DNA from 4 places in the Methylocystis iwaonis genome. Region 4 is predicted to be linked to each of the others. Evidence: predicted binding sites of a transcription regulator. Region 4 holds the regulator's gene; each other region holds the start of a gene.

Region 1 (7,349 bases), 130 kb from region 4:
GGCATGGATTGCAGCCAGACGTGGCCCGGCCCGATCAGCCGCGCAAAAAAGAAGCCCTCGCCGCCGAAGATCATGGATTTGATCCCGCCGACGGGCACAACGTCGAAACTGACCGTCGCGGTCTGCGCGACGAGGCAGCCGGCGTCGACGTGAATCTCCTCCCCCGGCGCGAGCTCACGCTCCACCACCATGCCGCCGGCGTGGACAAACACCCAATCCTGCCCGGCGAGGCGCTGCATGATGAAGCCTTCGCCGCCGAAAAGCCCGGTCATGATCTTCTTCTGAAAGGCCACGTCGATCTTCACGCCCTGCGCCGCCGCGAGGAAGGTCTCGCGCTGGCAAAACAACTCGCCGCCATAGCGGTCGGGACGCAGCGCCAGGATCTTGCCCGGATAGGGCGCCGAGAAGGCGACGCGCGCCGGGCCCCCGCTCACATTGGCGAAACGCGTCATGAACAAAGTCGCGCCCGAGAGCACCCGCTTGGCGCCGCCAAGGAGCTTGCCGAAAAAGCCGGTATTCTGCTCGCTGCCGTCGCCGAAGATGGTCTCCATCGAGACCGCCGCATCCTTGAACATCATCTGGCCGGCCTCGGCGATCATCGCCTCGCCGGGACGCAGCTCGGCTTCGAGGAACTGCAGCTCATGGCCCTTGATCTCGAAGGCGAGCCCCTCGCCCGCCTGCAGCGCGGGCTCGGCGGCGCTCCATTGCGTCAGACCGCCGCCCCCGAGAAAGGAGCCGCCGCCCTGGATACCCTGCCCGAGAAATGAGGTCTCATTATCGCCCGCGCTCATGCGCTCCTCCCGTTGGAATCTGGCTGAATCTTAGCGACGCTCCCGCCTGCGAACAATCTTCCAACGTGGACGCGCTCGGATTTTGCCGCCATAAGCGCGGCCTATAGAGGCTGCGCCAGAGACCGGCATGAAGAAACCCCTTCACCACCTGCTCTACGTCCAGGTCCTCGTCGCGATTGCCCTCGGGGCGCTATTCGGCTGGCTCGCGCCGGAGATCGCCGCCGCCGATTGGGTGAAGGCGCTCGGCGACGGTTTCGTGAAGCTCATCAAAATGGCGATCGCGCCGATCATCTTCTGCACAGTGGTTTCAGGCGTCTCGCACATCGAAGACGCCAAGAAAGTCGGCCGCGTCGGCGTCAAGGCGCTCCTCTATTTCGAGATTGTCTCCACCTTTGCGCTGGCGATCGGGCTTCTGGTCGGCAATCTGCTGCAGCCCGGCACGGGTTTCGCCGGCAAGCCCGACGCGGCGGCGGTCGCGAAATATACCGAAGCCGCCGCCAAGCACAGCGGCGTCGATTTCCTTCTCGACATCATCCCGGAGAGCGCCATCGGCGCCTTCGCCAAGGGCGATATTCTTCAGGTGCTGCTTTTCTCCCTGCTTTTCGGCTTTGCGCTACTGTCGCTCGGCGAGAAAGGGCGGCCGATGCGCCATTGGGTCGACGACGCCGGCCACGCCATGTTCGCGCTCATCGGCATCGTGATGAAGGCCGCGCCCATCGGCGCCTTCGGCGCCATGGCCTATACGGTCGGAAAATACGGCTCGGCGGCGCTTCTGTCGCTGGGCGGCCTGATCGGCGCCTTCTACCTGACGTCGGCGCTTTTCGTCGCCATCGTGCTCGGCGTGATCGCGGCGGCGGTGGGCTTCAACATCTTCCGTTTCCTGGCCTTTCTCAAAGACGAGCTGTTGATCGTGCTGGGCACGTCTTCTTCCGAAAGCGCCCTGCCCGCCTTGATGGAGAAGCTCCGGCGCCTCGGCTGCTCCCAATCCGTCGTCGGCCTCGTCGTGCCGATGGGCTACAGCTTCAATCTCGACGGCACGAATATCTATATGACGCTGACGAGCCTGTTCATCGCGCGGGCCATGGGCGTCGAGCTGGATTTCACCCATCAGGCGACGATCCTTGTCGTCGCCATGCTGACCTCCAAGGGCGCGAGCGGGGTCTCCGGCGCGGGCTTCGTGACGCTGGCCGCGACGCTCACCGCCGTCGATCCCTCGCTGGCGCCGGGCATGTCCTTCGTGCTGGGGATCGACAAATTCATGAGCGAATGCCGCGCGCTGACCAATTTCATCGGCAATGGCGTGGCGACGATCGTGGTCTCGGCCTGGGAGGATGAACTCGATCGGGAGAAGCTGGCGGCGGAGCTGGCGCCCTCATCCGACCCCTGCTGACGCAGGGGCCACCTTCTCCCGTAAACGGGAGAAGGGAGAGCCGCCCAAGTTTTGGATCACAGATCTTTCAACACGTCTCCTTCTCCCGCGCGCGATCGCACTTGCGGGAGAAGGTGGCCCTCGCGTAAGCGAGGGTCGGATGAGGGCGCTTGCGCCGACGCCTGTCGGATGCTAGAACAAAAAAAGAACATGAGCCCGGCGGCGCCGACGCATCATCTGTGGACAAATGATTCCCGCGCGCGAGATAGGCAAACCGTTGCACTAGAGTGCTCCGCAGAAAGCAAGTGGAGAGAGACATGGCGGGTAGCGTGAACAAGGTCATTCTGGTCGGCAATCTGGGCCGCGATCCGGAAGTGCGGACCTTCCCGTCAGGCGACCGCGTCGTTTCCTTCTCGCTCGCGACCACCGAGTCCTGGCGCGACAAGAGCACGGGCGAGCGCAAGGACCGCACCGAGTGGCACAATGTCCAGATCTTCAACGAGGCTCTGGGCAAGATCGCCGAGCAATATTGCCGCAAGGGCGCCAAGATCTATCTCGAAGGCCAGCTCCAGACCCGCGAATATACGGATAAGGACGGCAATCAGCGTCGCGTGACCGAAGTCGTCGTGCCGCGTTTCCGGGGCGAGATGACGCTGCTCGACAGCAAGGGCGGCGGCCGCGGCGAGGGCGATTACGAAGGCGGCGGCTATGGCCAGAGCAGTGGCGGCGGCTCCTTCGGCCGCTCCTCGCCCATGGAGCGCGCGCCCGCCGAGCGCCGACCGGCTCCGCCCGCGGGCGGCGGTCGCCTTTCCGATCAGCTCGACGACGATATTCCGTTCTGAGCCGCTGGGAGCGATGCGGAGAAAGGGCGCGGTATTGCCTCGCGCCTTCCTTTGATATAGCAGGGCTTACGCGGCGCCGCGCCGCCATCGAGAGCCGGACATGAGCCAGAAGCCGATCAACTACCTGCACCTTTCCACGCTGGTCGCCGTCGCGATCCTCGTCGGGACGGAGCTTGTCGGCGCATCCTGGGCGGCTGGCTGGGCGCTCGGCGGCCTGTTCCAGCTCGACCCGATGATCAGCCGCGGCATTGAGATCGTCTTCGCGGCTTTTGGCCTCATCGGCCTCTATTTCTTTATGAAGACCGCGATCCGCAACGAGCCGATCCGCGGCTGAGCGCGCCCAAGCCCTCGTTGAAGCGTCGAGCGTTCCGCCCAGAGAGCGCCGCATTGCGACGCCATAGGCTCCTTGGTTTTCGTCGATAGGGAACTTGAGATGATCGAGAAGCAGGACCGCCGTTCCTTCCTCAAAGTCGCGGCCGCGACGAGCGCGCTCGGCGCCGTCGGCGCCCGGCCGGCCGAAGCCGCGGCGTCGCGCATCTCCAATGTCAAGCTCGGCGAGCCCACGCCCTTCTCCTACGAGGCGCTGAAGCAGGAAGCGCAGCGGCTCGTGAAGGAGCCCTATCGCAAGCCCAATATCCCGGCCCCGGAAATCACCTCGCAGATCGACTACGAGAAGTGGGGCCACATCACCTACAATACCGATCACGCGCTCTTCGCCGACACGAAGGAGCGATTTCCGATCGAGTTTTTCCATCTCGGCATGTTCTTCAAAAAGGCTGTGCGTATCCACGCCGTCGAAAACGGCGTGGCGCGCGAGGTGCTTTACGACACGAGCTATTTCAACATGCCCGACGATTCCATCGCGCGGCAACTGCCGCCGGGGGCGGGCTTCGCAGGCTTCCGAATCCAGGAATCCAAGGAAGGCCCGCTCGACTGGAAGAAGAACGACTGGGTCGCTTTTCTCGGCGCCTCCTATTTCCGCGCCATCGGCGAGTTGCGGCAATACGGACTTTCGGCGCGCGGCGTTGCGCTCGACACCTGGCAGGCCGGCGCCAGCGAGGAATTCCCCGACTTTACGCATATCTATGTCGGGCCGGAGACCGAGGATGGCGTGGTGCTCCACGCGCTGCTCGAAGGCCCCTCGATCGTCGGCGCCTATAAGTTCCTGATGACGCGCGGCAAGGGCGTCGTGATGGACATCGACTGCGCGCTTTATCTTCGCGGTAAATTCACCCGCTTCGGCATTGCGCCGCTCACCTCCATGTATTGGTTCTCCGAGACTGTGAAGCCGACTGCCGTCGACTGGCGTCCGGAGGTGCACGACTCCGACGGCCTCAGCATGTGGACCGGCGCCGGCGAGCGCCTGTGGCGACCGCTCAACAACCCCTCGCGCGTCGTCGCCTCGGCCTTCGGCGACGAAAATCCGAAGGGGTTCGGCCTGATGCAGCGCGACCGCAGCTACGACCATTACCAGGACAATGTCTTCTACGACCGCCGTCCGAGCGTCTGGGTCGAGCCGAAAGGCGACTGGGGCAAGGGCGCGGTGCAACTCATCGAGATCCCGACCGACGACGAAATCCACGACAATATCGTCGCCATGTGGGTTCCCGATAAGCCTGCTGTCCCCGGCGCCGCCTTCGAATTTTCCTACCGCCTGCACTGGCTGGCCGACGAGCCCTACCCCGCCGGCCTGGCGCGCTGCGTCGCGACGCGGCTCGGCAATGGCGGCCAGCCGGGCAAGCCCCGGCCCAAGGGCGTGCGTAAATTCATGGTCGAGTTTCTGGGCGATCCGCTCGCCAAGCTCCCTTATGGCGTGAAGCCCGAGCCCATTCTCTGGGCCTCGCGCGGGACCTTCTCCTACATTTATACTGAAGCGGTTTTCGACGGCGTGCCCGGCCACTGGCGCGCCCAGTTCGACCTCACCGTCGACGGAACCGATCCGGTGGAGATGCGCCTCTTCCTGAAGAACGGCGATAAGGTGATCTCGGAGAACTGGCTGTATCAATATCACCCGTTCTGACGGGCGGAGGGGCGGAAATGACGACGCTGGGGGAGCTCGGAAAGAAATACGATGAATGGCGGCGCAAGGCTTTGCCGCAATCCGTCAATGACGCAGACTGGCGTCACGAGGAGACCCGAGCGCGCCTCATCGAGATAAAGGATTTGCTGCTCCCTCGTTTCCCGCAGAGCTCTGCGAGCGGCACGCGAGCGCTGCAGGATGAATTGCGCGCAACGCTTCGGCTACTGGAGCCACAAAAAGCGATCGGCGTCGCCAAGGCGCGGGTCGGCTCGGCTGGCGACGGCGGCTATGTCCAGCTCGACGATCTTACCGGCGTGATCCACGCTTTTTCCTTTGGCGTCTGTGACGACGACGCCTGGGATCTCGCAATGGCGCAGGCTGGCGTTCCAGTCGAGCAGTTCGACCACTCGGTCGAAAACGCGCCTTCCTCGCACCCGCTTCTGCGCTTCCACCGCAAAATGATCGCGGCCCAGCCTGGCCCGGACAGCGAGTCGCTTGCGGCGCTCGTCGCGGAATTCTCCAAGAGTGACACGCCCGACCTGTTCTTGAAAATGGACATCGAAGGGTGGGAATGGGAGGTCTTCGACGCAACTCCCGACGAGCTTCTGGTCAAGCACGCGCAGATCGTGTGCGAGTTTCACGACCTCTCGCAGCTCGCTTCGCCGCAATTCTATTTTCGCGCCAAGCGCGTCCTCGAAAAGCTGCATCGCCTCTTTGCCGTGACGCATGTGCACGCCAATAATTGCGTCCCCTATAATCTCATCGCGAATATTCCGCTTCCCGATGTTCTGGAAATCTCCTTCGCCAGCCGCGCGCGCTATCGTTTCGAGCCGAGCCAGGAGACCTTTCCGACGCCCCTGGACGCCCCCTGCTCGCCGGACAAGCCTGATTACATTCTCGGGGCTTTCCGCTTCTGATACGAGGTCCGCTTAATCGTTTCAGCGTCATTCCCGACGCTCCCGCCGTTCGGACACACAGGAAATCACCGCCGTCATTGCGAGGAGGCGGAGCCGACGAAGCAATCCAGGGCCGCATCGCCGCCCTGGATTGCTTCGCTTCGCTCGCAATGACGGGCTCTGAGTAAAGCCAGCGCTCTTGTGGCTCTGGATTCATTATATGAGACGCGATCAACCGAGGCTGCGCTGATAGCAATCCTCGCGCAGCATCCTCATCAGCTCGGCAGCCGAGTCGCTCCAACTCGATGGGGGGATAACCGGCGCGTGTTTTTCCGCAGCAAGCATTTGGCGAATCCGCCCGACGAGGCTCCCCGCGTCCAGAAGATCGAAATAACACGCAGCGTCGCCGCCGATCTCCCGAAACACGGCAATGTCGCTGGCGATCACGGGCGCGCCGAAATGCGCCGCTTCGACGAGCGGCAGGCCGAAGCCTTCGGCCATGGTCGGCAGAACCACCGCGCGGGCCTCGCGGTAGAGAAAAGCCAAATCGGCGTCGCTGGCGTTGTCGAGCCAGAAGAGCCGGCGCCCCTTCTCGCGATGCCTCCGCAACCTGTCTTCGAAAGCCGCGGCGTTCCATCCCGGTCGGCCGACGATGATGTAATTCGCCTCGAGCCCCTCCGCCCAGAGTCTTTCGAAAGCCTCCAAAGCCACCGGATAGCCTTTCCGGGTTTCCACTGTCCCGACGCTGAGAAAAAACGGCGCGCGCCGCGCGAGCGCCTCGATCGACGGCGCGGGCGCTTTTTTGTCCTCTTGCTTGAAATCAGCGCCGAGGCGCCACCATCCCAGCTTCATCCCGTCCCGCGGCTTGCGCTCTAGCCCTTTCACATAGGTGGCGAAACGATCCGCGACGCTCTTCGAAATGGCGACAATGGCGTCGCAATCCAGCAGAACGCGATGCGTCCAGGCTTCGAAATTCGCGATCAGCGTGTGCGTGTAAAGCGTCGGATAAAGCAGCGGGAAGAGATCGTAGAGGCAAGCGACGATCTTTCCGCCCCGCGCCCGAAAATCCTGCAGGAGCTGCGCGTAATCGTCGAGCCGGTTCCAGCCGGCGTCGAGAAGCAGCAATATGTCGCCCTCTCGGCACTCGATCGTTTCGCCCCCCTCCCCGCAAGCCGCCACGAGCTTTCCGTCCTTCACAACGACGGGAAGACCGAGGCCGAGCGCTGCGGCGTTGACGGAAATCTCCTTGACGACGCGCTGGATGCCGGTCGCCTTGCCGCTCGCCACGAGATCGGTCGCGTCGATGAGAATACGCGGCCCCGGCTGGAGCTGCACGGCGGCCGGAAAGATCGGCGCGCGAAATGCGCTGGACGCATTCGCCACATTATCGCGCTTCAGCAGTCTCGAGACGGTCCAGTACAATTCGCGAAA
Region 2 (7,349 bases), 1.3 Mb from region 4:
TCTGCCGGCGCGCCTGAAGCTGACGGCCCCGCGTTACCAGGCGCTATCCGCCGGCGATATTCCGAATGTGGCGCTGCACAAGGGCGCCGGCGTCGCGCGCGTCATCGCCGGGGAGCTTCAGGGGGCGACCGGGCCCGCGCGCACGGCGACGCCGATGAACATTTGGGACGTCCGCATCAAGGAAGGCGGGACCGCCGCCTTTTCCTTGCCCGAGGGGCATAATCTTGTCGTCGTCGCGCTCGACGGGCCGGTTGTCGTCGATGGCCAGGCGCATGTGCGCGCCGGAGAGACGATCATCTTCGAGCGCGCGGGCGGCGACGTCATCTTCTCCGCGCAAGCGGATACGAAACTCCTGCTGCTCAGCGGCGAACCGATCCACGAGCCGGTCGTGCAGGAGGGGCCTTTCGTGATGAACACGCGGGCGGAGATCGAGCAAGCGATCGCGGATTATCGCGCCGGGCGTTTTGGAGCGACGGCGCCGTAAGGCGCGTGAGCGGGACGCGTCTCCACCGGTCTACCCGCCGCGGCGTTCGACGCCGCATGGCGTAAGCCGGAGCTCCTCGATCGTTGCGGCGAGCACGGCGAAATCGACCGGTTTGGTAAGAAAGCCGTCGACTCCGGCGGCGCGGGCCGCGCGCTCGTCCTCCGCCTGCGCGCTCGCCGTCAAGGCAAGGATCGGCGTGCGCGGCGCCCGGGCGCGCGCTTCGGCCTCACGGATTCGCCGCGTCGCTTCGCGCCCGTCGAGTTCGGGCATGAAGAGATCCATAATGACGACGTCATAGCGGCCGGCCGAACCTGCTTCGATCGCCGCCGTCACAAGCGCGACCGCCTCGGCGCCATTATGGGCGCGGGTCGCCGCCGCGCCGAGCTTCGCGAGATGCCGCGAGAGAATCAGGGCGTTGACGTCATTGTCCTCGGCAATGAGCGCCCTCGCGCCCTCGAGCGCGCGGATCGGCTGCGCGGCGGCAGGCGCTGGCGCATCGGCCCGCTCTTTGGACAGCCGCGCGACGAGCGAGGCGCTGCGCACCGGCTTGACGAGCCAGCCGTCGAAATCGCGAAGCGCCGCTTCGCCGAAGGCCCGCCGCTCCAAGGGCGAGAAGAGGAGAAACCGGCGCCGCACGCCTGCCGCGCGCGCCGCCGCCGCAAGTTGCGCGACATCCTCCGATCCCAGCGCGCAATCGACGATGATCGCCTCATATGGCGCAGCCGTTGAGATTAGCGTCAGCCCTGCCTGCAGATTTGCGGCAACCTCCGCAATGCCGCCCGCCGGCGTCAGGCTCTCGGCGAGAAACGGCGCCTCGAACGAGCTGTCGTCGACGATCAGAACCCGCAGACCGGCAAGCGGCTTCGACGATGTTTCCGGAGCGCTTGTGGAGACCGGCAGCGTGAAGGCGAAGGTCGACCCATCGCTCGACGTCTGCGCGAGCGACAGCGCGCCGCCCATCAGGCTTACGAGACGCCGGGAAATGGCGAGCCCCAATCCCGTCCCGCCCTGGCGCCGCGTCGCGGAGGCGTCGCCCTGCTCGAATTCCTCGAAGATCGCCTCGCGCGCGGACTCGGGAACGCCGGGCCCCGTATCGCGCACGTCGATTCGCAATAAGGCGCCGTCACGGGCAACCCGCACGCCGACGCCGCCGCGCACGGTGAAGTTGATGGCGTTGCCGATAAGATTGACCAGCACCTGTCGCAGCCGCGAGGGATCGCCCTCGATCATTCGCGGCGCATCCTGCTCGACAACGCTTGCGATCTCCAACCCTTTGGCGAAAGCGCGCGGCGCCAGCAGCTCGACGACGCCCTCGACGAGCGGCGCCAATGCAAAGGTCTCGCGGCGCAAGTCCAATTTGCCGGCTTCGATCTTGGAGAAGTCGAGAATGTCGTCGATGAGCTGAGCAAGCGACCGGCTGGAATCGCCGATCGCCTCGACGTAGCTCGCCTGCTCCGCGTCGAGCCGCGTCATCGCAAGAAGCTGCGCGAGCCCCATCACCCCATTGAGGGGCGTGCGAATTTCGTGGCTGACGGTCGCAAGAAAGCGGGATTTGGCCAGACTCGCGGCCTCGGCCTTATCGCGCTCGGCCGCCGCGGCGCGCAGCTCCCAGATTTCATCCCGCAGCTTTTCGAGCTCCGCCTCGCGCGCGCCGCGCTGGCTCCTGCGCAAGGCGACGAAAACCGCGCCCCCGAACAGCGCCAAAGCGGCGATGATCGCCATAAGCTCCACAGCGCTCATGCCGCGACCCGCCGCGCCGCCAGACCCGCACGATAGGAGAGCGCCTCGGCAAGATGCGCGCGCGCAATCCGTTCGGCGCCATCGAGATCGGCGATGGTGCGGGCAAGTTTCAATACGCGATGGAAGCCGCGCGCGCTCAGGGCGAAACGATCCGACGCGTCCCGGATCAGCGCAGTCCCCGGGCCGTCGAGCTGCGCCACCCGCTCGATGACCGACGCAGGCGCAGCGGCGTTGGCGAGGACGCCCGGCAGTCCCAACGCCTCGTAACGCTCCCGCTGCAAGGCGCGGGCGCGGGCGACGCGCGCTGCAACCTCGCGCGAGCCTTCGGCCGGCGGCGGCAGGACAAGATCGGCGGCGCTGACAGCGGGCGCCTCGATCTGGAGATCGAAACGGTCGAGCAGCGGCCCGGACAGACGCGCCTGATATTGCGCCACGCACCGTTCATTGGGCTGCCGGCGGCAGGCGAAGCCGGGATCGAGCGCGTGGCCGCAACGGCAGGGGTTCATCGCCGCGACAAGCTGGAAACGCGCGGGATAAACCGCCCGATGATTGGCGCGCGCGATGGCGACCTCGCCGGTTTCGAGCGGCTGGCGCAGACTGTCGAGAACTTGCGGCTGGAACTCCGGCAATTCGTCGAGGAAGAGCACGCCATTGTGGGCAAGCGAAATTTCGCCGGGCTTCGCGTGGGTTCCGCCGCCGACGAGAGCGGCCATGGAAGCGGAATGATGCGGCGCGCGAAACGGCCGCCGGTCGGTCAGCTCGCCCCCGGCGATCTGCCCCGCCACCGAATGGATCATGGAAACTTCGAGCAGCTCGCGCGGCGTCAGCGGCGGCAGGATCGACGGGAGCCTTGCGGCGAGCATGGATTTGCCCGCGCCCGGCGGTCCGCTCATCAGCAGATTGTGGCCTCCCGCCGCGGCGATCTCCAACGCCCGCTTGGCGCTCTCCTGCCCTTTGATGTCAGCGAGATCGGGAAGATCGGCGGCCCGCGCGCGCACCGCCGGCTCGGGCCGAGCCAAGACCTGCGTTCCTTTGACATGATTGACGAGCTGAATGAGCGAGCGCGGCGCGAGCACCTCCATCTCTCCCGACGCCCAGGCCGCCTCCGGCCCGCATTCCCTGGGGCAAATCAGCCCCTGCCCGCGCGCATTGGCCGCCACCGCCGCCGGGAGCACGCCGGCGACAGGCGTCAGCGTCCCGTCGAGCGCGAGCTCGCCGAGGACGACAAAGCCTTCCAGCGCATCGGCCGGGATCGCGCCAATGGCCGCCATCACCCCCAGCGCGATGGGCAGATCATAATGGCTGCCCTCCTTCGGCATGTCGGCGGGAGCGAGATTTACGGTGATGCGCCTGGCGGGCAGAGCGAGGCCGGAGGCGATGAGCGCCGCCCGCACCCGCTCACGCGATTCGGCGACAGCCTTGTCGCCGAGGCCAACGACATTGAAGACGACCGAGCCGGGCGCAATCTGGACCTGGACGTCCACCGGGCGCGCTTCGACGCCTTCGAAAGCGACCGTCGCCACCCTGACCGCCATAGCAATGCTCCCAGAAAACCACCGGCCGCCTGAAACAGAGCTAAATTAACTTTCGGGGCTTGATCGCGCAAGAACAATATACGAACATTCGAGCGCTCGCTCGTAAGCTTGCCGCATTGTCAAATATGTTTAGGCTCCCTGGCGTTTCGGAGAGCCCGAGGAGGAGGCCGATGAAGAGATTATCGACAAGCCGCGCCGCCGCTAAGTTTTTGGCGGCGACGCTTGTTATCGGAGCGCTCGGCGCGGCGGCGCCGGCTCAGGCGGCGCGATGCGGCAATGGCGCGGGCGGCTTCGAGGCGTGGAAACAGGCGTTTGCCGAGGAAGCGCGCGGGCGCGTCGGCGCCGCAGGCATCGACGCCCTCATGGACACCCATTACAACTCCCCGACGATCGGCGCGGATCGCGGCCAGAAGAGCTTTCATCTCTCTCTGGAAGCCTTCATGACGAAGCGCGGCGCCTCGGCCATCGTCGCGCGCGGACGCCAGCTCAAACATTCGCAGGCCGCGCTCTTCTCCTCGATCCAGAGCCGCTATGGCGTGCCGCCGGGCCCGCTTTTGGCGATCTGGGGCATGGAGACGGGTTTCGGCGCGGTGCATGGCAATCAGCACGCGCTGTCCGCCGTGGCGACGCTCGCCTATGACTGCCGACGGTCGGACTATTTCACAGATCAGCTCTACGCCGCCCTCGAGCTGATCGACAATGGGAGACTGTCCGCCAGCGCCCGCGGCTCCATGCATGGCGAGATTGGCCAGACGCAGTTTCTGCCCAAGAACATTCTGCAATATGGCGTCGGCAATTTGGACAACGCCTCGGCGGCGCTGATGTCCACGGCGAATTTCCTGCACGCGCATGGCTGGCGCGCGGGGGCGGGCTATCAGCCGGGAGAGCCCAATTTCGAGGCGATCCAGGCATGGAACGCCGCCTCGGTTTATGAAAGAGCCATCGCCATCATCGGCCGCCAAATCGACGGCGGCGGCGAATAGCTCGATTTGCTAAGTCCGCCGCTTGGAAAACGGCGGACTTACATGATGACGACCTATTCTGCGGCGGTGCTGTATCTGTCGGTCTCGTCCCGTTCCTCGGCTTTTTCTCCATCGGTCTCGGCCGCCTCTTCTTCAACCGTCTCTCGGGACGGGTCCGCGTCCGGGTCGGGGCCGTCGATCGGCGGCAGCGGCGGCGTCTTGAAAGCCGCGGCGGCGGTGGCGATCTGCGGCGGCGGCATGCGGCCGCGATGCACGAGATAAATGAGGAAAGCGGCGACGACGCCAAGGCCAAGCGTCAGATAGATCGGCAGATCGCGCATGAAGGTGCGATCGACCGAGAAAGGAAAGCGCGACACCCATTGCTCGCCGTGGTCGCCGGTCACGGTCACGATGCCGACGAAATAGCCGCCCTCCTTGAAGGTGTGCTCGAAATTCACGGTACCGGTTGGATAGAGCTTGGGCGGCTGGTAGGCGACGGTCGCCGCCTCGAGATTCTCGTTCTCCTTTTCCGGACCGCCCACGTCCTTGACGATACGTATCTCGATCTTCATGTCGCGGAGCTCTTGCTGCTCCGCGTCGAGCACCATGATGATCGGGCCGGTCGCGGGGATGTCCTCGCAGAACTCGTTTTTCGAGGCCTCGGGCAAATAGCCCGTGAAGTTCATGACGTCGGGGCCGATGTAGAGCCGGCAGCGGCCTTCGGCGGCGCCCAGGCGCCCATGCGCCTCCGCCGGCGCGGCGAAGAGCCCTGTGAAAGCCAGAGCGCCGGCGGCCGCAAAAGTTCGGAGCAGCCTCATGTAGCTATGAAACGACGTCGGCGCGTCATCACTCATCTTCTCCTCCTGGTCCTCGTGCGGCAAGGACACGCGACTCCCGGGACATCCGCATTGCGCCGCGCAATCCCGCCGCTCCGGCGGGAAGCCGGGCGACGCCCTTCCCTCGATGTTAGCGTAATCCGTTTGAACGGCAAGGGTGCGACAATCAGTCATCTATGCGGCTTCGCACCATGGCTGGCCGCGCATTTTTCCCCTCGAAACGGCCTGGACGCCCGGGCGCGCAGGGGAAGTTGAGGGCTCCTGGCACGGCGCTTGCGCTTTTCGCAACCGCACAAAAAAAGCCCGAACCGGCGGCGCAGCCGTCATTGCGCGGCAAAGCGACGAAGCGATCTGGAGTTGCGATGCGGCCCTGATCGCTCCGCTCGCAATGACGGATCCGGGGCGTTTCCTGGCGAGCGGCGCGACGCCAAGCCTGTTCTCTACTTTCCATTAATCCTCGCGCCACCTTAACAAGAGTTCATCCAGGCGCGCCTTGCCACCCAAATCGGGCCAAGCCATATTGCACTCAGCCATAATGGTTGAGGCTACGAGCGATGGTCGGAAATCCGTCCGCGCCGGCCTTGGGAGATCGAGAGGATCGCTATGTCATATTACGACCGCAACTCGAACTTCGGCTACGGCCGCGGGGTCGCCCGGTCGACCACGGCCGAGATCGACGAAGGCCTGCGCGGCTATATGCTGGGCGTCTACAATTACATGACGCTGGGCCTCGCCGTGACCGGCCTCGTGGCGCTGGGCACCTATATGCTCGCGGAGCCGCAATTCGTCGGCGGCAAGCTGGTGGCTCTATCGTCCTTCGGCCAGGCGCTCTATCTCTCGCCGCTGCGCTGGGTGGTGATGCTGTCGCCGCTCGCTTTCGTCTTCCTGATCGGCGCGCGCGCCCAGACCATGTCGGCGGCGACGGCGCGTAACCTGTTCCTCGCCTTCTCGGCGTTGATGGGCCTGTCGATGTCGTCGATCCTGCTGGTCTACACCGGCGTATCGGTCGCCCGCGTGTTCTTCATCACCGCGGCGGCCTTCGGCGGCCTCAGCATCTACGGCTATATGACGAAGCGCGACCTCTCGGCCTTCGGCTCCTTCCTGGTCATGGGCGTGTGGGGGCTCGTTATCGCCGGCCTCGTCAATTTGTTCCTGCACTCCAGCGGCCTTCAGTTCGCGCTGTCGATCCTGTCGGTGCTGATCTTCTCGGGCCTCACCGCCTGGGACACGCAGAACATCAAGGACATGTATTACGAGGGCGATGGTTACGAAGTGGCGCAGAAAAAGAGCGTCTTCGGCGCGCTGTCGCTCTACCTCGACTTCATCAACATGTTCCAGTCGCTGCTGTATCTCTTCGGTCAGCGCAACGACTGACGCTTTGAGGCGGCCTAAGCCCGATCCGGAGAAGCCCCGCGTAAGCGGGGCTTTTTTTGCCTATTCCGCGCCGACGATGCGAAGCCCCTTGTCGAGCACGCGCAAAACGCGCGCGAGGTCGTGCCCGCGCCGCATGACGAGCCCGCCGGCGGCGATCACCGCATAGGCCCCCTGCTTGCGCGCCAGCTCAGGATTTTTTTCGATTCGATATAGCGGCGCTTCGCTGGTCCGCCGGAAAATCGAGAAAACCGCCTTGGCGGGCGTGAAGTCCAGCGCGTAATCCCGCCACTCGCCGGCGGCGACCTTGGCGCCGTAGAGATTGAACAGGGCGTTGAGCTCGCGCCGGTCGAACGAGACCTGCGCCGCCGCCCGGTTCTCCGCCCCCTTCGCGTGGTCCCCCTGCCCCGAGCGTCCGGAG
Region 3 (7,349 bases), 1.5 Mb from region 4:
GCAACGCTTGGCGGCTGCTCCGGGCCGTTCAGACCGCAGCGCCCGGCCTGGCGCACGCACGCCGAAAACGCCTGCATCGCGCAGCGCCGCGTGCAGCCGACAGAATTCATCGCTCTGGCCAATGAGCTCGAAGGCCCCGGCATTTGCGGGCTCACCAAGCCGTTCAAAGTGACTGCGCTGCAAGGCGGCGCCGTCTCCTTCAATTCCACGGCGACGCTCGACTGCCCCATGGTGGCGGAGCTCGAATCCTGGGTCGCCGACACGGTGCAGCCCGCCGCGCAGGCGCGCTTCGGCCAGCGCGTCGTGCGCATCGACTCCATGGGCTCCTACGCCTGCCGCGGCATGAATAATCAGAGCGGCGCGCAGCTTTCGGAACATTCCTTCGGCAATGCGCTCGATATCGGCGGCTTCGTGCTGGAGGACGGCCGCAAGATCACGCTGGTGAGCGATTGGTGGCGCGGCGAGGAGCAGACGCGCGCCTTCCTGATGGACGTGCACCGCGGCTCCTGCGCGCATTTCTCGACCGTGCTGTCGCCGGGCTCCAACGCCTTCCACTACAACCATATCCACGTCGACCTGGCGCAGCACGGGCGCTCGCGCACGATCTGCAAGCCCGCGCCGGAGGAGACCCTGCCGCCGCCCGATCAATCGCCGCTCGTCGCCATGCGGAACGCCAGGCCCATGGCCGGCGAAGAGACCGATAATGACACGACCGGCCGCCCGCCCGCCGCAGCCTTCGACGGCGGCGACAGCCTCGGTCCGATCAACGCGCCGGATACGCCGCTGCCGCCGCGGCGCTACGATCCGGACGATCTGACCTCGACAATAAGACGGCGATAGACCGATTGGCTTCACCGCGCGGTCGCCGCGCTATATGCTGACCCGATGACAAAGCTCCTCGACGAAGCGGTGGGAGTCCTGCGCAGCCTGCCGCCGCAGGATCAGGACGAGATCGCGCGAATGATAATCGAGCTGACCGGCGAGGGCGGCGCCCCGGTTTCGTTGTCGCCGGACGAAAAGGCGGCGATCGCCCGTTCGAAAGCGGCCGCGGCGCGGGGAGAATTCGCCACCGAAGCTCAGATCCGGTCCGTCTGGGAAAAGCACGGTCTGTGATACCGTTTCCGCTTGAATAGCTCGCATGGGTATTCAGCGCCCGTCATTGCGAGCGAAGCGAAGCAATCCAGAGCAGCGATGCGGCCCTGGATTGCTTCGTCGGCTCCGCCTCCTCGCAATGACGGCGGTGATTCCCTCTGTGTCCAAACGACGCGAGCGTCAGGGATGACAGCGAACCAATCGAGCGGATCTCGTACGAGGCTTCACGGTCGAGCAAGGCTTCTGATTCGCGCCTGAGAGGCCAGCGCCTACCGCCGTCCGCCCATATTCATCAGCCGCAACACGAGCCACGCCGGCACCACAAACACCGCGCCGGCGAGCACATAGCTGAAAAGCTCCTTCACCGCGCCCAAGCCTAGCGACGAAATGCGGTCGATAAAAGCCTGCACGCCGCGCAAAATGTCGACGGGCCGCAATTCCAGCCACATCAGCAAAGCGCCGACGACAAGCGAGATGAAGAAAAGCCGCACGACCACATTGAGGGGCGAGCCGCCGAGGAAATTTTCGAGCCCGTTATTCGACGCCATGTGCAAGGGTTCCGTAGTGCGTTCCGCTTCGGCTGCGCCGGGGAGGATCAAATATTCGCGCTCGGGGCGCGGCGGTTTCTTATCGAGATGGGGCCAATTGGAGAAGGGGCTCTCATCGGTCATCGGCGCACGGCTCCTGCGCTCATAGCGCGCCTCCCGTCGGCGCTTCCTCCTTGAAGAGCCGCATTATGCGTCTCAGAAACCGCTCGGTAAAGGAAAGCGCCTTTTCGAACTCCTGTTCATCGGGCAGCGTCGAGGGCCTGCGCGGCGCGACGCCCGCAGCCTTCAGCCGCGTGTTTTCGGCGCGCAGACGCTCGATCTCGGCTTCAAAAGCCGTGCGCTCGTCAGCGCCGAGCCGGCAGACGGAGACGCCTTCCTTCACCGAGCAGAAGGAAACCGCGCCCGTGTCCTTGTTCATCCGCAAAAACCCGCCATCGGCGGGCTGGAGCGTGAAGCGTTCGGTTTCCGGCGCGATAATCGACGGCGGAGCGTCGTCGGCGCGCGCGGCAAAGGGTGCAAGGGCCAAAACCAGAAGCGCCGAGCGAACGACAACGGAGGGCATGACGGCGGGGATGCGAGGGCGCATGCCCCGCAGATGGGAAGCGGCAAGGCCCGCGTCAATATCGCGACCTGCGCCCGATGGCGGCGAGGCTCCCATGGTTACGGTAGCAGTCACCTTCTCGGCTTTTATATTCACGCGAACAAAAAATGAACTTGGCTTCGAGAACAAATCATGCACAATTGCGCCAGAGTTGTTGTTGCCCCCGCCATTGAAATCATGCCAGAAGGGATTTCAGCCGTGAGCCAAGCTAATCTCCGCCTCGTGGAAGGATCGTCCGTGGACAAGACCAAGGCGTTGGACGCCGCCCTGTCGCAGATCGAACGCGCCTTCGGCAAGGGCTCGATCATGCGGCTCGGCAAAAATCAGAAAGCCGTCGAGATCGAGACCATTTCCACCGGCTCGCTGGGCCTCGACATCGCGCTTGGCGTCGGCGGCCTGCCGCGCGGTCGCGTCGTCGAGATTTACGGTCCGGAATCCTCGGGCAAGACCACGCTGACCCTGCATGTCATCGCCGAGGCGCAGAAGCTCGGCGGCGTCTGCGCTTTCGTCGACGCCGAACATGCGCTCGATCCGGTCTACGCCCGCAAGCTCGGCGTCAATCTGGACGAGCTGCTGATTTCTCAGCCCGACACCGGCGAGCAGGCGCTGGAGATCACCGACACGCTGGTGCGCTCCGGCGCGGTCGACGTGCTCGTTGTCGATTCGGTCGCGGCTTTGACGCCGCGCGCCGAGATCGAAGGCGAAATGGGCGAGGTGCAACCCGGCCTGCAGGCCCGCCTGATGAGCCAGGCGCTGCGCAAGCTGACCGGCTCCATCTCCCGCTCCAACACGCTCGTCATCTTCATCAACCAGATTCGCATGAAGATCGGCGTGATGTATGGTTCGCCGGAAACGACGACGGGCGGCAATGCGCTGAAATTCTACGCCTCGGTCCGTCTCGACATCCGCCGCATCGGCGCCATCAAGGAGCGCGACGAGACCATCGGCAATCAGACGCGCGTCAAGGTGGTCAAGAACAAGGTCGCCCCGCCTTTCAAACAGGTGGAATTCGACATCATGTATGGCGAAGGCGTCTCGAAGCTCGGCGAGCTCATCGATCTTGGCGTGAAGGCCGGCGTTGTCGACAAATCGGGCGCCTGGTTCTCCTACGACAGCCAACGCCTCGGCCAGGGCCGCGAAAACGCCAAAAGCTTTTTGCGCCAGAACCCGGAAGCCGCACAGCGCATCGAGCAAGCGATCCGCGAAAACTCGGGCCTTATTGCCGAGAAAATTCTCGATGCCGGCGACGGCGACGACAAGGAATAGTCGGACTGACCCTCCCCGCTCATATCTCCCGGTTTTCAAAGGCCCGCCCTGCGGGCCTTTTTCATTGCCGAAAAGCTTGCGGACTGGCATATCGCCCGGCGACAGACACGCGCCTCGTAAAGCCGAGGCGGCACGACCCGCCGGACGCGCTTTCGTCCGGCTTACCAATCACCATATGATCGGGAGGCTTCCCGGTCGCGCCCGAGAGAGACGCATAATGAGCAGCGTCAACCAGATACGCTCCACCTTCCTCGATTACTTCGTCCGCAATGGCCATGAGAAGGTCGCGTCCTCTCCGCTCGTTCCGCACAATGACCCCACGTTGATGTTCACCAATGCGGGGATGGTGCAGTTCAAAAACGTCTTCACTGGCGTCGAGAAACGCCATCAGGCGCGCGCGACATCCGCGCAGAAATGCGTGCGTGCCGGCGGCAAGCACAATGACCTCGACAATGTCGGCTATACTGCCCGGCATCACACCTTCTTCGAGATGCTTGGGAATTTCTCCTTCGGCGATTATTTCAAGGAAGGCGCGATCGAACTCGCCTGGGGGCTGATCAGCCGCGAGTTCCAGCTTCCCATCGACCGCCTCCTCGTCACCGTCTACCACGACGACGACGAGGCCTATGACCTCTGGAAGAAGATCGCCGGCTTCCACGACAGCCGCATCATCCGCATCGCCAGCTCCGACAATTTCTGGAGCATGGGAGACACTGGCCCCTGCGGGCCCTGCTCGGAAATCTTCTACGATCAGGGCGAAGCCTTGGCCGGCGGCCCCCCCGGCAGCCTAGATGAAGACGGCGACCGCTTTCTGGAATTCTGGAATCTGGTCTTCATGCAATATGACCAGGTTGCGCCGGGCCAACGCGCGCCGCTTCCCCGTCCGTCGATCGACACCGGCATGGGGCTCGAGCGCATCGCCGCCCTGCTCCAGGGCGTCACTTCCAACTATGAGACCGATCTTTTCCGCACGCTCACGGGCGCCGTCGCGGATTTCACCAACGTGCCTGTAAATGGCCCACAGGCGGCGAGCCACCGCGTTATCGCGGATCATCTGCGCGCCGCCTCCTTCCTTGTCGCCGATGGCGTGACGCCTTCGAATGAAGGGCGCGGCTATGTGCTGCGGCGAATCATGCGCCGCGCGATGCGCCACGCCCAGCTCCTCGGAGCGCAGGAGCCGCTGATGTGGCGCCTTGTGCCGGCGCTCGTCGCGGAAATGGGCCAGGCCTATCCCGAGCTCCTGCGCGCCCAGGCGCTCATCGTCGATACGCTCAAAACCGAGGAAACGCGCTTCCGCGCCACGCTCGCGCGCGGCCTCGCCATTCTCGACGAGGAAACGGCCGGTCTGACCCAGGGCGCGAAATTCTCGGGTGAAACCGCCTTCAAGCTCTACGATACCTATGGCTTCCCGCTCGACCTCACCGAGGACGCCCTGCGGCCGCGCGGCATCGCCGTGGACAAGGAAAGCTTCGACGCCGCCATGGAGCGCCAGCGCGCGGAAGCCCGCAAGGCCTGGGCCGGCTCCGGCGAAACCGCGACCGAAACCCTTTGGTTCGCCCTGAAGGAGCGCGTCGGAGCCACGGAATTCCTCGGCTATGACGCGGAAAAGAGCGAAGGCGTCGTTACAGCGCTCGTCCATGACGGAGCGGAAGCCTTCGTTCTCCAAAAGGGCCAGCGCGGATCGGTGATCCTCAACCAAACGCCCTTCTACGGCGAATCGGGCGGCCAAGTCGGCGACATTGGCGTCATTCGCGGCAAGGGCCTGCGCTTTCGCGTCGAGAACACCGCGAAAAAGCTCGGCGACCTCATTATCCATGATGGCGTCGTCGAAGAGGGCGAAATCGTCCCCGGGCTCGCGCTGGAGCTCGACGTCGATCACGAACGCCGCAAAGCAACGCGCGCCAATCATTCCGCGACCCATATTCTTCATGAGGCGCTTCGCCAGGTTCTCGGCGATCACGTCGCCCAGAAGGGATCGCTGGTCGCGCCCGAACGTCTGCGTTTCGATTTCACCCATCCAAAGCCCCTCACGGAGGAAGAGCTTTCCCGGGTCGAAGTCCTCGCCAATGAAATCGTCCGGGACAACGCCCCCGTCGACACCCGCGTCATGGCGCAGGACGAGGCCATTGAATCTGGCGCCCGGGCGCTGTTCGGCGAGAAATATGGCGATGAAGTGCGCGTTGTCAGCATGGGTCGGCCCGACCCCAGCGCGCCTCACGCTTTCTCGGTGGAGCTTTGCGGCGGCACGCATGTCTCGCGCACCGGCGACATCGGTCTGGTTTCGATCATCGCCGAGAGCGCCGTCGCCTCCGGCGTGCGGCGCATCGAGGCGCGCACGGCCGAGGGCGCGCGGACCCATCTCGTCGCCCAGGCGCGTGCGCTTCACGATATCGCGTCTTTGATTCGCGCGCCCATCGACGAAACGCCGAACCGCCTCTCCCAGCTCCTGGAAGACCGCAAGCGCCTCGAACGCGAGCTTGCCGACGCCAAGCGCAAGCTCGCCCTGGGCGGCGGCGGACCGGCCGCGGCCCCGGAGGCCCGCGACGTCGGCGGGATCAAACTGCTGACCCGCGCCGTCGAGGGGATCGACGCCAAGGACCTGAAATCCCTCGTCGACGACGCCAAGAAATCCATCGGATCGGGCGTTGTCGCCTTCGCCAGCGCCTCGCCCGACGGCAAGGCAGGGATCGTCGTCGGCGTCACCGACGATCTGGCGCAGAAATACAGCGCGGTGGAATTCGTTCGGGCCGCGGCCGCAGCGCTCGGCGGCAAAGGCGGCGGCGGCAGGTCGGACCTCGCACAAGCTGGCGGCCCAAATGCGGGGGCGATCGATCAGGCGCTCGCCTGCGTCGAGGAGGCGCTCCGCACGAAGGCCGCGGAATGACGCAGCAGACTCCGCGCGGCTGGTATCACCGGTTGCGCCGGCGCGTGCATCATATTCTCGATGGCGGCGTCAATGATCGCGCGACCCGCTTTGTGCATCGCGCGCTCATCACACTCGTGGCTTTATCCGTCCTCTCGGTCGTTCTCGAATCTGTGCCGGAATATGATCGCCGCTTTCGCGATCTGTTCCTGTCGATCGAGCGGCTTGCCGTGGGCGTCTTCACAGTCGAATATCTGTTGCGGCTATGGTCGGCTCCGGAGCATACGCCTTATTCCGACTGCACCGCGACGCGCGCGCGCCTTGCGTTCATCGCTTCTTGGTTTGCGATCATCGATCTTTTGACGGTTCTGCCTTTTTACCTATCCTATCTCTTTTCGGCGGACCTGCGAGTCCTGCTGCTGTTGCGCCTTCTGCGCTTTTTTAAATTGGCGCGCTATTCGGCTGGCATCCGCACCCTTATCGCGGTGATGGAGGCTGAACGGAAGGCGTTGCTGGCGACCGGCATCCTGCTCTTCGGAGCCGTTCTTTTTTCGGCCGCGGCGATCCATCTCGTCGAGCACGACGCCCAGCCGAAAGCGTTCGGCTCGATTCCCGCCGCCATGTGGTGGGCGATCGTGACCATCACAACTGTCGGCTATGGCGACGTGGTTCCGATCACCCTCGCCGGGCGCATTATCGCCTCGATCACGATGGTGACGGGCTATGTCATGTTGGGTCTTCCCGTCGGCATCGTCGCATCCGCTTTTGCGGAGGAAATTCACAGGCGTGAGTTCGTCGTCACCTGGAGCATGGTGGCGAGCGTGCCGCTGTTCCGCGAGCTCGACGCGAGCGCCATCGCGGAGATCATGCGTTATCTCAACGCGCAGTCAATTCCTGCCGGCGCTTTGATTGTCCGACGCGGCGATATTGCCCAGTCGATGTATTTCATCGCGGAGGGCGAGGTCGAAGTCCAGCTTCC
Region 4 (7,349 bases):
GCCGCAGTGGGCGAGGCCATCTGGTCGGAGTTGTCCCGTTTGGCCAATTTCTCGCGCGAGCAGCTACGCGCCGCGCGGGCGGACAAATTCCTTAACATGGGCCGCAAGATAGAAGCCAAAAGTTAAGGTAAACAAATCGAATTGCAGCGTTTTCCTGGGGTGGCGAGGGGTTTGGACACTTTCTGGTCCCATTCTGCTCGTTAGCTTGCCGGACGGGCGGCAAAGAGTCTGCGCCCGGTAAGAATCGAGTTACGCAACGCAGCGTAAACATCCTGCAGTTGCACAATCTTGAACCGCGAGCCCTCAAGCTCGCATTCATCTGGCGGGCCCGACGGCTCGCGACCGACAAAATGCGCGGGCGCCGGGGCGCTAAGGGGAGCTGAGCGCATGGAACATCGGATCTTGAAGCCGGCCGCGGTCGCCGTCGCTTTCGCCGGCCTGTCGCTTTCCGCCTGCCAGGACAGCGGTCTGTCGCATCGCTCGCTCGCGCCCGTGCCGCCGGAGACGCTCGCCAAGATGGCGCAGCTCGGCACCACCAAAGAAGCGCCGATGCTGATCCGCGCCTATAAGAAAGAGGCGGAGCTCGAAATCTGGAAACAGGGCGCGGACGGGAATTACATCCACCTCAAGACCTTCCCCATGTGCCGCTGGTCGGGTCAGCTCGGCCCGAAGACGCAGGAAGGCGACCGTCAGGTGCCGGAGGGCTTCTATTCGATCACCCCGGCCCAGATGAACCCGAATTCGTCCTATTATCTGTCTTTCAACGTCGGCTATCCGAACCAGCTCGACCGCGCCCTGGGCCACACGGGCGGCACGATCATGGTGCATGGCGCCTGTTCGTCGGCCGGCTGTTTCTCCATGACCGACGCGCAGATCGCCGAGATCTACGCCATCGCCCGCTCGAGCTTCGACGGCGGCCAGCGCGCGATCCAGATGCAGTCCTATCCGTTCCGCATGACGGCGGAAAATCTGGCCAAGCATCGGCTGGACGCGAATATCGGCTTCTGGAAGAATCTCAAGGAAGGCAACGACGTTTTCGAGGTGACGAAGCAGGAGCCGCAGGTGGCTTTCTGCGGTCGCCGCTATGTCTTCAATGCGACGCCGAGCGGCGCCATGGACCCGGTCTCCGCCTGTCCGCCCCTCAAACGCGATCCCGAGCTCGTCGCCAGCGTCTCCGCCAAGGCCGCCAAGGACGACGAGAAGATCGCCGAGCTTTCCCAGAGCGTGAAGCCGGTGCGCGTCGTCTATGAGGACGGCGGCCAGCATCCGAGCTTCGCCTCGAAGGCGGGAGAGGCCAGCCGGCCCGAGGCGCTGACGGGGCCGACGGAAATCGCGCTCGAAGAGAAGCCGGCGCGCGCCGTGGACAAATCCGCCCAGCAGCTTGCGACGAAATCCCCGGTCGTGACCATGGCCGCCGCCAAGGCCGCGGCGCAAAGCCATGAAGCCTCGACCGTCGTTCGGGCGCTTGCGCCGGAGCACCATCGCGAAATGTCGGCTTTGGCTGATGAAAACGGGCCGACGGCGTCGATCAAGAAGGCGCTCAACCCGAAGAAGTAGGGCGCCGCCCCCCGTCCGGGCGCGACTCAGTTTGTCGGTAATGCTCCGAGGCGGCCTCGTCCTTTGAGACGCGAGCTTCGCTCGCTCCTCGGGATGAGGCCTAAGTGTTTGGCGCGGATGCAGAAGCCCCTCATGCTGAGGAGCCTGCGCAGCAGGCGTCTCGAAGCACGAGGGGCGTCATCGCCACTTTGTGAATAATTGAGCGCTACCCGTTCGGGCGCGGCTTTCCTTTTGAAAAGCCTTTGTTAACCCGGCCTCGGCAATAGTTGTTGCGGAACGCACAGGGAACGCCTATAAATCGTTCATGATTTGTTTTGAGGCTCGCGGCCTGAGGGCGAGGCGCGCGGCGGTTCGTGTCGCGAGGGGCGGATTATGCTGACAAAGAAACAGAGCGATCTGCTGCGTTTCATCCACGAGCGGCTGAAGGAAACCGGCGTTCCGCCGTCTTTCGACGAGATGAAGGACGCGCTCGATCTGCGCTCGAAGTCCGGCATTCATCGTCTTATTCTCGCGCTCGAGGAGCGCGGCTTCATCCGGCGCCTGCCCAATCGCGCCCGCGCGCTCGAGGTTTTGCGGCTGCCCGAATCGGCGACGCCCAGGGGCGGCGGGGCCGCGCGCGGCGGGAAGTTCTCGCCTTCGGTCATTCAAGGCAATCTGGGCCGCGTTCGGCCGCTGCACGAGCGCGGGGAGGACGAGGCGAATCAACAGGTGGCGATTCCCGTGATGGGCCGCATCGCCGCCGGCACGCCGATCTCCGCCATCCAAAGCCGCAGCCATACCATCAGCCTGCCGCCCGAGATGCTGTCGAGCGGCGAGCATTTCGCGCTGGAAGTGCGCGGCGACTCCATGATCGAGGCTGGTATTCTGGACGGCGACACTGTCGTCATCAAGAAACAGGACTACGCCGACACGGGCGACATCGTCGTCGCGCTGATCGAGGACGAGGAAGCGACGTTGAAGCGGCTGCGCAAGCGCGGCGCCTCGATCGCCCTGGAGGCGGCGAACCCCGCCTATGAGACGCGCATTTTCGGGCCGGACAAGGTGCGCATCCAGGGCAAGCTGGTGAGCTTGCTGCGGAAGTACTGACATCCACAGTCACCCCGCCGTCATTGCGAGGAAGCGACGAAGCAATCCAGGGCAGCCGTCGCGGCTCTGGATTGCTTCGCTTCGCTCGCAATGACGGCGGTGGTTTTCGCAAGGATTCCCAATCCGCCTCTCACGCGATTACTCCAGCGGCTCCGCAAGCTCCGCTTCCTCAGCGCTTTCATCCTCCTGCGCCACCGCGCGTCTGATCTGCTGCGCGGGTTTCGGCGACCAGGGCCGGTCTTCGTCGACGCCTCGCGCCGTCGTCCACGCGAGCGCGCCGCCTTCCAGAATGCGTAGCGAGACCGCGCCGGTTTCGGCGAGCTTGCGCCGGTCGATCACGATCGGCGCTTCGCAGCCTTCCGGCGCCCGCAGCGGCGTGACGATGATTGCGGCGCGGGCGCAGTCTTCGAGAAGCGCTGCGCGTGACGTCGCCAATGCGACGATCCTCCCGTCGGCGGCCTTGCCGATACAGCCATAGTCGTCGCAGGACGCCGCTTTCGCCTCGTCGACGGCGCGCGCGTCCGCGTCGGCGCGCAGCCATTGTTCCGCGGCGAAGGCGCCGGGCTTCTTGCCGAGCAGCGCGAGCTCGCCCGACGGCCGGCGCAGAGCGGCCGCCTCTCCGGTCGCGGGAATGGCGATGTCGAAGCGCTCGGCGTTGGTCGCGCCCATAAGGCCGATCAAAGCGAGCGGGATCGCCGTCGCCCGCCACATCCATGTTCGCCACAGAACCGCCGATAGAACGGCGAGCGCCAGAAAGACCATCGCCCAGGGCGCGAAGGCCTTCACATGCAGGCTCGCTCCAGGCGCGTTGGCGATGAGGCCGGCGAGCCAGATCACGAGATTGATCCCCATCTCGAGGTAGCGCCAGATGAAACCGTCGAGGCCGAAGGGATAGAGCGCCGCGCCGATCAAAGCGCAGGGCACGGCGAAGAACTCGATCGCCATCAGCGTCATCGGATTGCCGATGAGCACATAAGGGCTCAACTCGTGGAAATCATAGGCCATGAAGGAGGCGGTGGCGGAGGTCGCGCAAAGCGTTGCGACAAGCGCCGCGCCCGGCCCATGCAGCAGACGCTCGGCGATCGTCTCTCGCCCCGCGGCGAGGCGGCTGCGCAGGCCGACCCCAGCCGTGCGCGTGCTTCTCTCGGTGAGCTGCTCGCCGCGCCATTCGTAGATGGCGATGAGCGCCGCGACGGCGGCGAAGGAAAGCTGGAAGCTCGCGCCCATGATCGCCTCGGGCTCGACGGCCATGACGGCGAAGGCCGCGAGCGCGAGATTGCGCATGGAGAGCGAGGGGCGGTCGAACAACACCGCCCCGAGCATGATCAGCGTCATGACCAGCGCGCGTTCCGTGCCGACGCGCGACCCCGTGCCGATATCGTAGAGAATAGCGCCGATCATCGCGAGCGCCGCCGCCCATTTCTTGATCGGATAGTTGAGCGCGAGCGCCTGCGACATGGCCAGCAAGCGCCGCAGGCCGACGAAGAAAATGCCGGCGACAAGCGTCATCTGCATGCCGGAGATGGTGACGATGTGGAAAATGCCGGCCCGGCGGATGAGATCCTTCGCGCTTTCCGACAGAAAATCGCGCTTGCCGGTCACCATGGCGGCGGCGATGGCGCCCGCGTCGCCGCCAATCGTCTTGTAGACGCGCAGCGCCAAAGCGTTGCGGATGCGATCGACCGAGGCGAAAAAGCGCAACGACAGCGGCGCAGGATCGGGCGGCGGCATGGTTTCGATCCGCCCCAGCGCATTGCCCACGCCGCCCAGCCCCGCGAAAAAGGCGTCGCGGGAGAAGTCGTAGCCGCCGGGAAGCGCCGCGCGGGCCGGCGGCATCAGCCGGGCCTTCAAGGCGATGAAATCGCCCGCGGCGAAATTCGGCTCGCCGCGCATGGTGAGCCGCACGCGGGAGGGAGCCACGCCGCCCGGCAGACCTTCGGCGCTTGCAACCCGCAGCACGAAGCGCGCGCCGGCGCGGCGCGGGTCGATTTCTTCGACGAAGCCGGTGAGCTCGCCGACGCCCACGCGCGGCACGATCGGCGCGGCGACTCGCGCGGCGCGCCAGGCGCCGGAGGTAAAGCCCGCGGCCACCAATGCGAGCGCGAGAAAGAGCGCATATGCGCGGGCGTGGCGGCGCGTGGCGAAGGCGAGCGCGCCAAAACCCGTCAGCGCGCCGAGGCATAAAAAGAGAGACGGTTCACGCTCGGCGGCGAAATAAAGGACGACGCCCGCGCCGGTCGCGACGGCGCGCCACAGGAAAGGGCGCCGCAGCTCGGTTTCCTGCGCATAGGCGTCGCGCAGGGCGCTCGCGAGCCTTCGCGCGTGCGGCGCGAGCCGGAGGGCGAGGGCGCCCTCGCGCTCGTCTCTCTCGGCCGCGCGCGTCGCCTCGCTCACGCCAACGCCCTGGGTTCGGATGACTCAGGATAAGGTTAATGCGGATTCTGCCGGCGCGCCACGCCCTGGTTATAGGAAGAACCGTGTCGGTTTGTCGGCAAAGCTCCGAGGCGGCCTCGTCCTTCGAGACGCGAGCTTTGCTCGCTCCTCAGGAAGAGGCCTAAATATTTGGCGCCGATGCAGAAGCCCCTCCTGCTGAGGAGCCTGCGCAGCAGGCGTCTCGAAGCGCGAGGGGCGCCAACGCCAGTTTATCGGCAGGCTAAAATGCGCTCACGCGCTCGCGCGGCCCTTGCGTCTTTTGCCGCCGCTCGGGCCGCGGCCATGGGTGGGAGAGGCGCCGCCTTCGACGCCCTGCGGCTCTTCCATATGGAGATAGCGCACGCCGAGGAAGAACAGGATTTGCGCGTCGCCCATAGGCGGCTCGCTGCTTTGGCGCGACCTTTTTTCGCGCTTCCGGAACTCGACGACGTCCCCCATATCACTCTCCGCAACCGCTGCAGAAAAGGTGAATCAAGCGTTACTGCGATTAGGGAGCCGCGACGGTTAATGTTCCGTCAACGTCGGGACGTTAATTTGAAAAGCAAAATCTGCGTAAGTGTTTGAGTAGTGGACGCGTCATGCAGTCAGACAAGAGTCGCGGGCGAATTGCCGACGCCTCGCTTTTGCGGGTGGTTGTCGATCAATTCGTTGAACGACCCGCGCATCCGATCGGCGACATAAAGCAATTCGAACAGCTCGCGCTCGGCCTCATCGATCTTCTCGACGCGGGGTCGGTCGCCCGCGTCGTGCGGCCGCTGTGCTTTTATGCGGAAACCCCGCGGACGATCTTCGCCCGCCTGTTCGAGAAAGGCGGCGCTTGCGCGGAGCTGGCTTTGGCCTTCGCGCCGAGCCTGCCGCGCGAGCATCTGCTTGCAACGGCGCGGCAGGGAGAGCCGGCGCTCGCGCGCGCGCTGGCGCAACGCACGGATCTCGATCGCGAGATCGTGGACGCGCTCGCCCAGCGCGGCGAGACGGAGACGCTGCGCGCGCTTGCCGCCAATTGGTCCGCGCATCTCGATACGGCGGCGCGGCGCGCGCTCTTGCTGGCGGCGCGAGACGACGTCACTTTGGCGCGCATCCTCCTTGATCGCGACGATCGCGCGATCGAGCCCGAGGCGCTTTTTCTGGCGGCGATGCGGCTCGAACGCACGGGGATCATTCTCAACGCCTGCCGGCGCGCGCTCTCGAGCGGACATATGGAGATACGCCACGCCGAGCCGGCTTTCGTCGCGCGTCTCGAAAGCGCCGCGCTGCGCCGGGATCGCGATGCGATGGCGGCGCTCCTCGCCGACGCTCTGGACTGCCGGAAAGAGCGCGCCCGCGCCGTAATTTCGGATAGTCAGGGGGAGGCGTTGGCCTTGGCGCTGGCGGCGCTGGGCGTGGACCCCGACGCCGCGACCCGTTTGTTTCTCTGCGCCGATCCGGCGATTGCCCACGATGTGGAGCGCGTGCGCGCGCTTGTCGCTTTGGTGCGCTCGACGCCCCAGCGCGCCGCCATGCAGCTCGTCGCCGCGATGACGGGGGCGGCCAAAGGTGAAAGAGACGCGCCGCGCCGCCTCAATGCGCGCGACGAGGGGGCGGCCGCATCCGCTTGGCGACGCGCCCTGCCGCGCGCGGAGACGGTGCGCAAATTCGATCAATCGGCGTAAGGCCGGGAGTGGGGCGGAAGGGCACGCGGCGCCCCCGGAGACGTTGCGGCCTTGAAAGGCCGCAATGCCGCTGCGCACGTCTCATACCATTTCCGTTTGAATAGCTCGCATTGGCGTTTGTCATTCCCGACGGGCCGAAGGCCCGATCGGGAATCCAGAGCCACAAGAGCCTAGTTTTGCTCTGGATTCCCGATCGCTCGCTGCGCGAGCGTCGGGAATGACAGCCGAACCGATCACGCGGAACCCATGTCAGCCGCAAAAAGCTGGCATACTCGGCGAGAGCGCAACCTTTTTAGGAAACCCGTCCCTTGCAATCCGCCCAGGCCAAACCCGCTGGCGTCCTCGCGCGCTGGCGCGCCATTCCGCTTTATCTGCGCATCATCGCCGGCGTCGCGCTCGGCCTCTTCGCGGGCGTCGCGCTCGGCGCGGACGCCGCGCCGCTCGCCATGCCCGCCAAGCTCGTTTTGCGCGTGCTCGGCGCGCTGGCGCCGCCGCTCATTCTGCTCGCCATCGTCCAGGCGCTCATGCGCGCCCATTTGGGCGGCGGCGAGGCCCGGCGGCTGGTCTCCCTGCTTTTGACCAATACGCTCGTCGCCATCGGCGTCGGCCTGCTTGTCGCCAATA

What was found. Region 4 encodes LexA, which represses DNA repair genes until DNA is damaged. Its sites were predicted from a motif close to TGTTCNNNNTGTGTTCNG; they were not measured.
Region 1: a site for LexA is predicted at 2,354-2,371, ahead of ssb (single-stranded DNA-binding protein). Genes of this name have one in related genera too.
Region 2: a site for LexA is predicted at 3,829-3,846, ahead of QMG84_RS12950 (YifB family Mg chelatase-like AAA ATPase). Genes of this name have one in related genera too.
Region 3: a site for LexA is predicted at 2,338-2,355, ahead of recA (recombinase RecA). Genes of this name have one in related genera too.

The regions. Positions count from the first base shown of each region.
Region 1 covers NZ_AP027142.1:1,483,551-1,490,899, reverse strand. The annotation lists gene QMG84_RS07080 (AIM24 family protein) at 1-791, opposite strand, end outside; gene dctA (C4-dicarboxylate transporter DctA) at 919-2,181, shown strand; gene ssb (single-stranded DNA-binding protein) at 2,478-3,002, shown strand; gene QMG84_RS07065 (hypothetical protein) at 3,103-3,336, shown strand; gene QMG84_RS07060 (OpgD/OpgG family glucan biosynthesis protein) at 3,436-5,022, shown strand; gene QMG84_RS07055 (FkbM family methyltransferase) at 5,040-5,939, shown strand; gene QMG84_RS07050 (glycosyltransferase family 4 protein) at 6,150-7,349, opposite strand, start outside.
Region 2 covers NZ_AP027142.1:2,669,227-2,676,575, forward strand. The annotation lists gene QMG84_RS12940 (pirin family protein) at 1-484, shown strand, start outside; gene QMG84_RS12945 (ATP-binding protein) at 515-2,224, opposite strand; gene QMG84_RS12950 (YifB family Mg chelatase-like AAA ATPase) at 2,221-3,759, opposite strand; gene QMG84_RS12955 (lytic murein transglycosylase) at 3,930-4,742, shown strand; gene QMG84_RS12960 (hypothetical protein) at 4,796-5,575, opposite strand; gene QMG84_RS12965 (Bax inhibitor-1/YccA family protein) at 6,161-6,931, shown strand; gene QMG84_RS12970 (DUF2794 domain-containing protein) at 6,992-7,349, opposite strand, start outside.
Region 3 covers NZ_AP027142.1:3,565,550-3,572,898, forward strand. The annotation lists gene QMG84_RS17050 (extensin-like domain-containing protein) at 1-840, shown strand, start outside; gene QMG84_RS17055 (hypothetical protein) at 886-1,113, shown strand; gene QMG84_RS17060 (DUF6460 domain-containing protein) at 1,362-1,763, opposite strand; gene QMG84_RS17065 (hypothetical protein) at 1,783-2,316, opposite strand; gene recA (recombinase RecA) at 2,440-3,507, shown strand; gene alaS (alanine--tRNA ligase) at 3,725-6,391, shown strand; gene QMG84_RS17080 (cyclic nucleotide-gated ion channel) at 6,388-7,349, shown strand, end outside.
Region 4 covers NZ_AP027142.1:1,356,238-1,363,586, forward strand. The annotation lists gene QMG84_RS06480 (acetyl-CoA carboxylase carboxyltransferase subunit alpha) at 1-126, shown strand, start outside; gene QMG84_RS06485 (L,D-transpeptidase family protein) at 388-1,557, shown strand; gene lexA (transcriptional repressor LexA) at 1,930-2,643, shown strand; gene QMG84_RS06495 (ComEC/Rec2 family competence protein) at 2,782-5,037, opposite strand; gene QMG84_RS06500 (hypothetical protein) at 5,308-5,451, opposite strand; gene QMG84_RS06505 (DUF2336 domain-containing protein) at 5,655-6,725, shown strand; gene QMG84_RS06510 (dicarboxylate/amino acid:cation symporter) at 7,034-7,349, shown strand, end outside.